3 regions of the Martinezella sp. CNPSo 3959 genome follow, and region 3 is predicted to be linked to each of the others. Evidence: riboswitches for the same ligand, from Rfam matches in the RefSeq annotation. Region 3 holds a riboswitch; each other region holds the start of a gene.
What was found. A riboswitch is a leader RNA that binds a small molecule or an ion and turns the genes downstream of it on or off. The one in region 3 is predicted to bind cobalamin.
Positions count from the first base shown of each region.

Region 1: another riboswitch for cobalamin. It lies ahead of AC13RE_RS27635 (aromatic ring-hydroxylating oxygenase subunit alpha); the one in region 3 lies ahead of AC13RE_RS20960 (ABC transporter substrate-binding protein).
Region 2: another riboswitch for cobalamin. It lies ahead of cobU (bifunctional adenosylcobinamide kinase/adenosylcobinamide-phosphate guanylyltransferase); the one in region 3 lies ahead of AC13RE_RS20960 (ABC transporter substrate-binding protein).

Region 1 is NZ_JBXSOV010000021.1:32,741-36,880, reverse strand. It holds gene AC13RE_RS27645 (L-threonylcarbamoyladenylate synthase) at 1-738, opposite strand, end outside; gene AC13RE_RS27640 (DUF6656 family protein) at 798-1,415, opposite strand; cobalamin riboswitch at 1,765-1,968, shown strand; gene AC13RE_RS27635 (aromatic ring-hydroxylating oxygenase subunit alpha) at 2,066-3,310, shown strand; gene AC13RE_RS27630 (hybrid-cluster NAD(P)-dependent oxidoreductase) at 3,313-4,140, shown strand, end outside.
Region 2 is NZ_JBXSOV010000001.1:643,343-647,482, reverse strand. It holds gene AC13RE_RS03310 (chloride channel protein) at 1-1,354, opposite strand, end outside; cobalamin riboswitch at 1,535-1,933, shown strand; gene cobU (bifunctional adenosylcobinamide kinase/adenosylcobinamide-phosphate guanylyltransferase) at 2,075-2,599, shown strand; gene cobW (cobalamin biosynthesis protein CobW) at 2,605-3,654, shown strand; gene cobN (cobaltochelatase subunit CobN) at 3,891-4,140, shown strand, end outside.
Region 3 is NZ_JBXSOV010000011.1:23,202-27,341, forward strand. It holds gene AC13RE_RS20950 (hypothetical protein) at 1-22, opposite strand, end outside; gene AC13RE_RS20955 (GGDEF domain-containing protein) at 179-1,324, shown strand; cobalamin riboswitch at 1,405-1,660, shown strand; gene AC13RE_RS20960 (ABC transporter substrate-binding protein) at 1,826-2,842, shown strand; gene AC13RE_RS20965 (FecCD family ABC transporter permease) at 2,846-3,883, shown strand; gene AC13RE_RS20970 (ABC transporter ATP-binding protein) at 3,880-4,140, shown strand, end outside.

The DNA of each region.
Region 1 (4,140 bases), on a different contig from region 3:
TGCGGAAACCTCCGTGGCGTCGAGCCGCACCGCCGCTCCCGGCGCATAATGCGAAGCAAGCATGCCTGGCGCCTCGATGGCAGCGGAAGCCTTCTTCTTGCGCTTCAGTGCCTTACCGGCTACCCGCTCGATCTCGCTCGCCGCCAGCCCACCAGGTCGCAGCAGGCGCATCTCGCCATCCTCAACCTTGACGATCGTCGACTCCACGCCGACAACCGATGATCCGGCGTCGAGAATAAGAGAAATCCGCTCTCCAAGGTCGTCGTCCACATGATCTGCGCTGGTGGCGCTGATCTTGCCCGAGGTATTGGCGCTGGGTGCTGCAAGCGGTCGGTCGAAGGCGCGGATCAGCTCGCCGGCAAAGCCCTGCGGCACGCGGATGCCGACCGTGTCGAGGCCGGCGGTTGCCAGCGGATGGATGCCGCTATCGGGCTTGAGCGGCAGCACCAGCGTCAGCGGACCGGGCCAGAAGGCTTCGGCGAGCTTGCGCGAGATGGGGTCGAAGACCGCATAGCGCTCGGCCATGGCGAGGTCGCTCATATGGCAGATCAGCGGATTGAAGCGCGGCCGCCCCTTCGTCTCATAGATCCGGGTAATGGCGGCGGGATTGGTGGCATCGGCGGCAAGGCCATAGACCGTCTCCGTCGGCAGCCCGATCGGTAGACCCTCGGTGAGAGTCGCTGTCGCAACTTCGATCGCCGTTTGCGGATGTTCGAGAATGTCTATGTGTCGTGCCATGGCCTGCCTGCTTGCAGTTCAGGCCGTTTCTTATGCTCTTCGAGTTTTCGGATCAATCGTCAAAGCTGTCGAATGATGTCGCGGAGCTGCTCGTTGCGGGCGCCGAGGAGAAGAACATTGCGGATGGCGATCTGCGGATCGTGGGTGTGGAACAGTACGCCGTTGCCTCTGACGTCGCGGTTGATCGTCAGTTTCTTGTCTTCGGCCTCCTTGTCCGGATGGATGGCGACAGCGAAATACATCCGCGAATATTTGAGGCTGATGTCTTCGAAGAAGTTTTCCTCCTGGCCGATCCGGGCGAAGAAGTTGGCGATATAGAAAGCCCAGTTCACGTCCTCATAATGCGCGAATTGTGTCCGCGCCGCGGTAACGTGGCAATAGCCGAGATGCGGCGTGTCCTTCAGCGTGTGATGAAAGATGAGCTTCGGGAAGCGGATGGACCTATGGAAATTGTTGAGCCGGTCGTGGGTCTTCTCGCCGGCGTCCCTGAGCTTCAGCGCCGTGCGTTCGGCCACCTGTTCGTGGGTGAGGTATTCCCGCTCTTCCGCCAGCCAATGCGGCCTGCTGCGGTTGATGCGGCCGGTGCGCAGGAATTCGGTGTACCCCGTCGTCGATACCGGCTGCGCCGGTTCGGGCTCGGCGGGCTTCCCAGCGTCGAAATATCTGAGTTTGGCCATGCCGGATCTCGCTATAAAACTCTTTGGTGACATGATGAACCACGGAGCTTGAGCCGAGCTTGATCGCGCCGGATTGAAGGCGCCCCGATAGCGGCTCCGTTGGCGCTTTCTGCCGCCCAATTATTCCCCTGATTACCGGCCGTTCGCCGACCTGTCGCAATCAGGATAAAGCGTCATTGGTGGAATGGATATGCGATGCTTTGACCATCTCCGATGCATGCGCTCAAGCAATTGAATTACCTGTCAATATTCTCAGGATATGCAACCGTCTCATCGCCCTGTTTCGCCTGTCGTCAAATTCGAAGCCGATGTCGCATTGCAGCGCAGCGGCAGACGCGGCCGAGAGCTATGATGATATCAATCTCAAGGTGCCGTCTGCTAGGGAGACGGAGAATTGGGAAGCCGGTCAAAATCCGGCGCTGCCCCCGCAACGGTGGTGGAGTGAGGCATGGCGGATAAAGCCACTGGGCCGATTGGTCTGGGAAGGTGCCATGGGGTCCTGGCAACAGGGCCGCTCCAGAGCCCGGAAACCAGCCTTGGGCACATATGGTTTACTGACCGCGGCGGGCGGTCGGGGCATTGCTTTCGGCCGTCCCCAACGGCCTTGCATGTCCTCTGCTCGTCTTCCGGTATTGCGCAAGGATAGGCAAATGGATATCGGCAGCAAAGTTCTGCGGCAATTGAAGAACCACCGGGCAGGTTTGAGCCTGGAGCAACCCTTCTACACCGATCCGGATTACTTCAAGCTCGACATGGAGACGATCTACTATCGCGACTGGCTGTTCATCGGCCATGATTGCGAAGTGCCGCGGGCGGGCAATTACTTCACCGTCCAGATCGGCGATTATCCCGTCGTGATCGTCCGTGGTCGCGATCAGGTCATCCGCGCCTTCCACAATAGCTGCCGCCACCGCGGCTCGCGCGTCTGTACGACCGAGCGCGGATCGTCGGCAAAGCTCGTCTGCCCCTATCACCAATGGACCTACGAGCTTGACGGCTCCCTGCTCTTTGCCCGTCAGATGGCTGAGGATTTTGACAAGAGCCAGCATTCGCTGAAGCCGGTTCACTGCGAAAGCGTCGCTGGCTACATCTTCATCTGCCTGGCACAGAACGCTCCGGATTTCGCACCGGTTCGCGCCACGATCGAGCCCTACATGGCCCCGCATCATATCAGCGAAGCCAAGGTCGCCTTCCAGAGCACGATCATCGAAAAGGGCAACTGGAAGCTCGTCTGGGAAAACAACCGCGAATGCTACCATTGCGCGGCCAATCACCCCGAACTCTGCCGCACCTTCCCGGAAGCTCCGACGGTTACCGGCGTGCAGGGCGCGATGAGCGATCCCGTCATTACCGAGCACTGGGCGCGCTGCGAAGCCGCCGGCCTGCCGAGCGAATTCAAGATCTCTCCTGACGGACAGTTCCGCACCGCCCGTATGCCGTTGATCGAAGGCGCCGAAAGCTACACCATGTCCGGCCAGAACGCCGTCAGGCGGCCACTCTCGCCCGACGTTACGATCAATGGCATCGGCACCATGCTGCTCTTCCATTATCCGACGACATGGAACCACATCCTTGGCGACCACGCGATCTCCTTCCGCGTCCTGCCGATCAGCGCCGAGGAAACCGCCGTGACCACGAAGTGGCTCGTTCACAAGGATGCGGTCGAAGGTGTCGACTACAATCTCGAGGAACTGACACACGTCTGGACTGAAACCAACGACCAGGACCGCCGCATCGTTGAGGAAAATGCCTTCGGCATCCGCTCGCCGGCCTATGAGCCCGGTCCCTATTCGGAAATCCATGAAGGCGGCGTCATGCAGTTCGTCGAATGGTACACGACTTTCATGATCAACCGGCTGCAGGGCGACCAGGCCAAGCTGTCGGCGGTAGCCTGAGTATGAACATGGCCGTCTCCCATCCGCATCGACACCTCGACCAGATGCAGCCCTGGAACGACAGGCAGCATTTGCTTGAATGTCTCTCGGTCACGCCCGAAGCGCCCGACGTGATGACCTTCACCTTCGGGTCCGACAAGGACAACTGGTTCCGCTATCTGCCGGGCCAGTTCGTGACGCTGGAGCTGCCGACGGCTCCGGAGCCGGTCATGCGCACCTATACGCTATCATCCACGCCGTCGCGGCCCTTCTCTGTCGCCGTGACGGTGAAGGCGCAGAAAGATAGCATCGGCACGCGCTGGATGTTCGAGAACCTGAAGCCGGGTATGCGCATCAAGGCTTTCGGCCCGCTGGGCGATTTCAGCCACATCCGTCATCCGGGCGAGAAATATCTCTTCGTCTCGGCCGGCTCCGGCATCACGCCGATGATGTCGATGACGCGGTATATGTCGGACATAGCACCACTGTCTGACATTACTTTCGTTAATTGCTCGCGCAGCCCGACGGACATCATCTTCCGCTCCGAGCTCGAATATCTCGCCCGCTTCATGCCGAACCTCGATCTCGGCTTCATCGTCGAAGGCTGCGGCCGCACCGATCTCTGGTCGGGGCTGAAGGGCCGCATCGACAAGGCGAAGATCGGCCTGCTGGCGCCCGATTTCATGGATCGCACCATCTTCTGCTGCGGCCCGGAAGTCTTCATGGATGCCGTGCGCTCCATGCTGGAAGCGCACGGCTTCGACATGTCACGCTACCATCAGGAAAGCTTCCAGCCGGCCAATGCGGCGACACCGCTTGCGGAAGTCTCCGACGATGCTTCCGGCGAGGCG
Region 2 (4,140 bases), on a different contig from region 3:
CGCTGCGGATACTCTCGCCGCGCAAGTGGAAGCGCCATGTGGCGAAGGAGTAGCCGAAGGTCGTGCGCACCACCAGCGAGGAGGTGATGACCGCCGCCAGAACCAGAGCAGTGATCGGGAAATCTCCGGTGATTTCGAGCGCCAGGAAGGTCATCGTCAGCGGCCCGCCAATGATCGCGACGGCAAGCGAGCTCATGCCGACGACTGCGTAGACGGCCGGCGTCAGCGTGGCGTGATCGAAATAGGGTGCGCAATAAGCGAAGATCTTGCCGAGCAGCGCGCCCATGAACAGGGAGGCAAAGAAGAGTCCGCCTCTGAAGCCGGAGCCGATCGAAACTGCTGATGCCAGGGATTTCAGGATGAAGACGCCGATAAGTGCGCTCAGCGTCACATCGGTCGAAAGATTGAGATGCAGGGCGCCATGGCCGGCAGACAGAACCTGTGGTGAGATCAGCGCCAATGTTCCCACCACCAAGCCGCCAAGCGCAGGGCGGAAGGGCGGCGCGATCGAGCTTTTGCGTGCCAGCTCCTCGACCCATGCGACGCCCTGCATGATCAGGATGCCGATACCGGCGCAGAAGGCACCCAGCAGGATGGCAGGAAGATAATCAGCCGGAACGATCGCCCCGAAATGATCGATATCGATGGCGAAGTCGTCGCCGGCGAGCAGTCTTGCGATCATGGTCGATATCAGCGCCGAGACGACGACGGGTGTCAGGGTCACGATCGAATAGCTGCCGATGATCAGCTCGAAGGCGTAAAAGGCGCCGGTGAGCGGAGCATTGAATGCTGCGGCGATGGCGCCGGCCGCGCCGCAGCCGACGAGCATGCGCAGGTCCGCGCGACGCATCTGCATCTTGTAGCCGAACTTGGAGGCAATGCCCGCGGCGAGCTGCGTGTAACCTGCTTCAAGCCCGACAGAGGCGCCGAATCCATTGGAAATCAGGTTTTGCACGGCCACGATGATGCTGTCGGTCAGCGACATGCGGCCGCCATGCAGTGCATTGGCTTCGATCGGGTCGACCATCGGCTTTTTGCGTGTGCGGGATAATATATAGAGCAGTATGCCGAGAATGATGCCGCCCGCGATCGGTGCGATGAACAATACGGATTTGTCCTGAATTGCCATCGCCGCTGAACTCAAGCGTTCGTAGTCGGTTATGCCGTAGATGACGCTGTGAAACTTGCGCGAGATATAGCTCATCGCCGTTACGGCACAGCCGGATACTATTCCCACCAGCGCTCCGGCGAAGACAAGTCCCAATTCGCCACGGCGCAGCAATGCCCTGAATCGACCGAGATCGAACAGAGCCGAGAAGACGCCGAGGCGTCGCGGTTGGAATTTCTGCAACATGGGAAACGGACGATACGTTTTACTCGAATGCGAGAGCCTACCCTCTATAACCTCCTAACATCAAAGAAATACGGCAAAAAAGCCGTTGGCTTTATGGGAATTTTCAGCCGATTTCGTAATCAGGATGGCGCAGGTCGCATCCATGCCCTTGATTGACTTGAGGTAAGTGAAAGCCTAATCATTGCCGGTATAACGAATGGTTCCTGAGCGGCGATCTGCCGCATGGGATGAAAAGGGAATGTGGAGGGACGGACCCAATCCGGGCGTTCTCATCACAGCCGACCCCGCGACTGTAGAGCGGTCAGGGTCTTTCGTTCGGTTTGAAACCTATTCCATCGATGGTTCGCATGGGGCGAACGGGGCGGGACAGGCTCAAGTCGAAAAAGCCACTGGCGTGGCATCATGATCAACCGGGGCTGGACGCCTCTTATTCTACGAATCGTCCGCCTTTTCATGATGCATTGCCGGGAAGGCGAGAAAGATCCGCTGGCGCACGATCGGGGGCGACCGGTTTCGGTCCGCCCCCGTCGCGGCGCCTTATCCGCGAGCCAGGAGACCTGCCATGCGTGCCGGGCACAGAGCCTGTTCTGGGACGTCAGTTCCGCTGCCAGCACGGAGGTTGTCATGGCGCAAGACGAGTTTTTGGCGTGTAGGCGCCCGTTTTCCGGTTCCAGCGATGTGCTGCCGACCCTCGCTTCCGCCTGGGAGCGGGCATAGCGTATGTCGTCTTCGACTTCCCGAGCAGTCTTCGTCCTTGGGGGCGCGCGTTCCGGCAAATCCAGGTTTGCCGAATCCCTGGTCTCGGACACGGGTCTTGAACGTCACTATGTGGCGACAGGGCAGGCATGGGACGACGAGATGCGCGAGCGCATCGCGAAGCATCGTGCCGACCGCGGCGATCTATGGCAAACGCATGAGGAGCCGATCGATCTTGTCGGGCAGCTTGCCGCCGTCGACGCCGAGGGGCGGGCAGTGCTTGTCGACTGCCTGACGCTATGGGTCACCAATCTGATGATGGCCGAGCGTGACATGGCGGCGGAATTTGCCGCCCTGACCGCCTTTCTGCCGACCGCACGATCAAGGCTTGTTCTCGTCTCCAACGAGGTAGGCTTGGGAATCGTGCCGGAGAATCGCATGGCGCGCGAATTTCGCGATCATGCCGGCCGCCTGCACCAGATGGTCGGGGCGGCGAGTGCCGAAGTTTATTTTATCGCAGCGGGCCTACCGCTGAAAATGAAGGGTTGATGCATATGAACCAGGAAAAGATTCCCGCTACCGTCATCACCGGCTTCCTGGGAGCCGGAAAGACGACGATGATCCGCAACCTCCTGCAGAATGCCGGCGGCAAGAAGATCGCTTTGATCATCAACGAATTCGGCGATCTCGGCGTCGATGGCGACGTGCTCAAGGGCTGCGGCGCGGAGAACTGCACCGAAGACGACATCATCGAGCTGACCAATGGCTGCATCTGCTGCACCGTGGCCGACGATTTCATTCCGACCATGACGAAGCTTCTGGAGCGCGATGCGCGCCCGGATCACATCGTCATCGAGACCTCGGGCCTTGCGCTGCCGCAGCCGCTGGTCGCTGCCTTCAACTGGCCCGATATCCGCACCCATGTCACCGTCGATGGCGTCATCACCGTCGTCGATAGTGCCGCCGTTGCCGCCGGCCGTTTTGCCGACGATCATGACGCTGTCGAAGCCGCCCGCGTCGAGGACGACTCGCTCGATCATGAAAGCCCGATCGAAGAACTGTTCGAGGACCAGCTGACCTGCGCCGATCTGATCGTGCTCAACAAGACCGATCTGATCGATGTCGACGGTCTCGGCCGCGTCCGCGCCGAGGTTGCCTCGCGCACGGCACGCAAGCCGACGATTATCGAAGCGAAGAACGGCGATGTGCCGGCCGCCATCCTGCTCGGCCTCGGCATCGGCACGGAAGACGATATCGTCAACCGCAAATCCCATCATGAACTGGAGCATGAAGACGGCACGCCGCACGATCACGACGAGTTCGACAGCTTCGTTGTCGAGCTTGGCCCGATTGCCGACCCGGCGGCCTTCGTCGATGCGCTGAAGGGCGTGATTGCCGAGCATGACGTGCTGCGCCTGAAAGGCTTCGTCGATGTCCCCGGCAAGCCCATGCGCCTGCAGCTTCAGGCTGTTGGCAGCCGCATCGACACCTATTTCGATCGCGCCTGGACGCCGGGTGAAGCCCGCGCGACCCGGCTTGTCGTGATCGGCCTGCACGAGATGGATGAGACGATCGTGCGCAAAGCGATCGAAGCGCTGGTTTGATCGATGCTGTGTCTTTGTCCAGAAACACCCCCCTCTGTCCCTTGCGGGACATCTCCCCCACTAGGGGGGAGATTGGGAGCTCGCGACTACGTTTTTGCGAAACGGCTGACTACCGAGGTTTTAGTGGCTTCGGATGGTCGTTGGGGTGAGGCATGGCACCAAACAATCTCCCCCTTTGTGGGGGAGATGTCACGAAGTGACAGAGGGGGGTATGCCACCGCATACTCTGACGCCTGATGCACCTTCTCCTGGCTCAAAAGGGAACGATCAACGACGGCGAGGAGGCGATCGATCTCGGGCAGTCGCCCGGTGATATCCTCTTTCTGTCGGCTGCCGATACCGAGCTTGCGGCGATTGCCGCAGCGCATGGTGAGGGCGGCCGTTCCCTTCGGCTTGCGAGCCTGATGAGCCTCAAGCATCCGATGTCCGTCGATACCTATGTCGACAGGACAGCGCGGCATGCGAAGCTCATCATCGTGCGAGCGC
Region 3 (4,140 bases):
TTCGCGAAATCGTCTTTCGCATGCTTGTCCCCACCACCGCATTCGCGGATAAGGTTTCAGTCATAGGGCAGGCCTATCGCAAGCGCAATGCGTCAATTCGTGCCGCGATGCTGCCGATCGATGAGAGGCATATAAACTATTTTTAGAGATCGCATGGTATCTCGTAAGGACTTCGACCATGCCGCCGCAGCTCATCCATCGCGGCGCGCTGCGAAGACTGGGAATCGCCATGGAAGTCGAAGCACATCTGATCTCGCTAATACGTGTCCTCGGCCAGGTGGCGATTATTGTCTATGCCTATTCCTGGGTCATCCGTATCGTCGAGCGCGGCGCTTTGAAATCCGTGGCCGTCGGGCTGTTGTTCGGGCTGGTCGGCATCCTGTCCATGGGCGATCCCATCCAATGGATGCCAGGTGTGATCCAGGATGGCCGGTCGATCCTCCTTGTCCTTACGCCAATCTATGGCGGCCTTTTGGGAACCATTGTCGCTGCGGCAATGATGGCGCTGTTTCGGTACATGGTGGGCGGTATGGGCGCCGTGATCGGCGTTGCCGGCATCGTAATCGTTGCGACCGTGGGCTATGTACTCAGTCTGTTGCCACGGCAATGGACCGGCACGGGCTGGCGGCGATCGGCTCTGTTCGGTCTGGCGACCTGCTCATCCATTGTGGTTGTCTTCCTTTTGCCGTGGGCGGTTGCGCGTGCCCTTCTGATCTCGGCAACACTTCCGGTGACGATCGTCAATATCCTCGGTGTCATGCTGTTGTCGGATCTCTTGCAGCGGGAGCAATATCGCATCGGCATCCAGCGCGCGCTGGAGAATGAAGCGAGCCTCGATCCGCTGACAAAGCTTCCCAATCGCCGCGTACTGCAGCGTGAAGGTGATCGATGCACCAAGGAGGCCGGTATGCGGCGCATCCCCTTCTCGATCATCATGCTCGATATCGATCACTTCAAGAAGATCAACGACAGCTGGGGCCATGCCTTTGGCGACACCGTTCTGGCGCGGTTGGCTGATGTCATCAGGCAAACCGTGCGCAAGACCGACATTGCCGCCCGTTACGGCGGCGAGGAGATCGTCGTGCTGCTGCCCAACACCGATACGCGGGCTGCGGCTGCTGTCGCGGAGAAAATTCGCAAGGACATCGAGGGCACAACCCTGATGTTCGAGCAGGAAGCCGTCCATGTCACAGTCAGCATCGGGATTGCTTGCTCCCTCGAACCGACGACGGATTTCAAACATGTGCTTGAGGCCGCCGACAAGGCACTTTATCGCGCGAAGGCGGGCGGTAGAAATCGCGTGGAACTGGCGGAGGCCGCATAGGCTGGCGGTCATTCCTTCCGCAATGAGCACCGCGCTTCCGCATTTCCTATCCAAGCATCCTTGACGGAACGGGGCAGTCCGGAATAACTGGACGTGACGGTTCCCCAAGGAAGACTCCGCGGGGATTAATAGGGAACACGGTGAGGATGACCCAAGCGGGACCTAGACCGTGGCTGCCCCCGCAACTGTAAGCGGATTGCCGATCATCCGGGAATGACCAGCCTGCTGGTTCTTTCCTGAGGCTTTGAGCCGCGCCACTGCAAGCATGCTTGCGGGAAGGCCGATGATCGTCAGAGATCCGCAAGCCAGGAGACCTGCCGTCGATCACGATCCAATCAGCCGGGCGGGGATGCCCGGAAAGGACAGAGAATGATTGACCTGCGCCTTCGACATTATCCGACATCTATCGGCCTTGATTGGGATCTCCGCAGCCGGCGGCCGTCTTTCTCAGCGCGATCGCGCTGACGCCGCCCCGTTTCCTTAATCCTATCGAGATCTTTCATGCGCCATTTTTTGACGACCATTGCATTTGCACTTGGGCTGACTGGGTTTGCCGGCTCCGGCTTTGCCGCCACCCAATATCCTCTCACCATCAATAATTGCGGGCAGCAGGTCACTTTTGAAAAGGCTCCGGCCAAGATCGTTTCGATCGGCCAGGGCATGACTGAAATCCTCTTTTCGCTCGGCCTTGCCGACAAGATTGCCGGAACGGCGGTCTGGGTCGGCCCGGTTCCGCCGCAATATGCCGAGGCGAACAGCAAGATCCCGCGGCTTGCCGATAACGATCCGAGCTTCGAATCCGTCGTTGGCAAGGCCCCGGATCTCGTCGCGGCCGAATTCGAATGGCACGTCGGCGCGCAGGGTACCGTCGGCAAGCGCCAGCAATTTTCCGAGCTCGGCATCAATACCTATCTTGCACCGACCGATTGTGTTGCCAAGGTCAACGCCGATGGCGGCGACGGCGTGCGCAAAGAACTTTTCACGATGGATCTGGTCTATCAGGAAATCGCCGAGCTCTCGCAGATCTTCGACGTTAGGGATCGTGGCGATGCCCTGATCGCGGATCTGAAAAAGCGCGAGGCGGATGCAGTCGCTTCGATTGCCGCTGCCAAGGCCAAGGATCTTCCGATCGTGTTCTGGTTCTCCAGCAAGGAGGTCAATGGCGATGCCTATATCGCCGGCAAGAACAGCGCGCCAGCCTATATCCTGAAGACGCTCGGCGCCAGAAATGTGGTGACGACGGAAGAGGAATGGCCGATGGTCGGGTGGGAGACTATTGCGCAGGCCAATCCAGCCGTGATCGTCATAGCCACCATGGATCGCCGCCGCTATGCGGCCGACGATCCGAAGGTCAAGGTCGATTTCCTCGAAAAAGATCCCGTCACCAGCCAGCTCGACGCCGTCAAGAACAAGCGTTTTGTCATGATGGATGCGCAGTCGATGAACCCGACCATCCGCACCATCGACGGCATTGAAGTATTGGCCAAGGGCATCAAGTCCTTCGGCTTGGCGCAGTAAGATATGGGTCTCGCCGCAAAACGCAGGACATGGTGGGCGCTCTTGGCGCTCGCCATGGCTGCCGCCATTCTTCTGGCCTTCATGATCAGTCTCGCCGTATCGATCGGCGAGATTTCGATCCCCCTGTCGACGACCGTAAAGGCCGTTTCGAACCGATTGTTCGGAACGAGCTTCGAACTCAGCCGGATCCATCAGGGGATCGTCTGGGACTATCGCCTGAGCCGCGCGCTCGTTGCTGCAAGCACCGGTGCGTCGCTTGCCTTGAGCGGGGTGGTCTTGCAGGCGTTGCTGCGCAATCCGCTCGCCGAACCCTTTGTGCTCGGCATTTCCGCCGGTGCCTCCACCGGGGCGGTCTGCATCATGATCCTCGGTCTTGGCTACGGCATTCTCGGCCTTTCTGGCGGCGCCTTCCTCGGCGCAGTTGCAGCCTTTCTTTTCGTCGGCCTGCTTGCTGCCGGGGTTGGCGGCACGAGCGAGCGCATCATTCTATGCGGCGTCGCTGGTTCGCAGCTTTTCAACGCGCTCACCTCCTATATCGTCACCACCTCGGCCAATGCGGAGCAGGCGAGGGGCGTCATGTTCTGGCTGCTCGGCTCCATGAGCGGCGTGCGCTGGCCGGACGTTTATCTTTCCGGGCCGGTCGCCATCATCGGCTTTGCCGTCTGCATGGCGCATGTCCGCGTGCTCGATGCCTTTATCTTCGGCACGGATGCTGCCGCATCGCTTGGCATTGCGGTCAAGCGCGCCCAAGTCGTTCTGCTGGGCGTGACGGCTTTCATGACGGCAGCGGTCGTCAGTATCGTCGGCTCCATCGGTTTTGTCGGGCTCGTCATTCCGCATGCGGCCCGCTTTGTCGTCGGGCCGAGCCATGACCGACTTTTGCCGGCAGCGGCTCTGGCCGGCGCCATCTTCATGGTCGCGGCCGATATCATCTCGCGGGTCATCATTCCCCAGCAGATTCTGCCGATTGGCGTCGTCACGGCCTTGTTCGGGGCTCCGGCCTTCGCCCTCATTCTCTATCGCGCCCGGAGGACGGCATGAGCATCGCTGTGGACACGGTAACCTTTGCAGCCGGCAATAGCCTCATCGTCAACGGCGTCAGCCTGACGGTGGAAAAAGGCAAGGTGCTCGGGCTCCTTGGGCCGAACGGCTCGGGAAAATCCAGCCTGCTCAGGCTGATCTGCCGGCTGCGGAAGGTCAAAAGCGGGGTCATCCGGCTCGGCGGCAGCGATATTGCCTCGATCTCGCGGAGCGATATTGCCCGTCGCATCGCGCTCGTCGAGCAGCAGGCGACGACC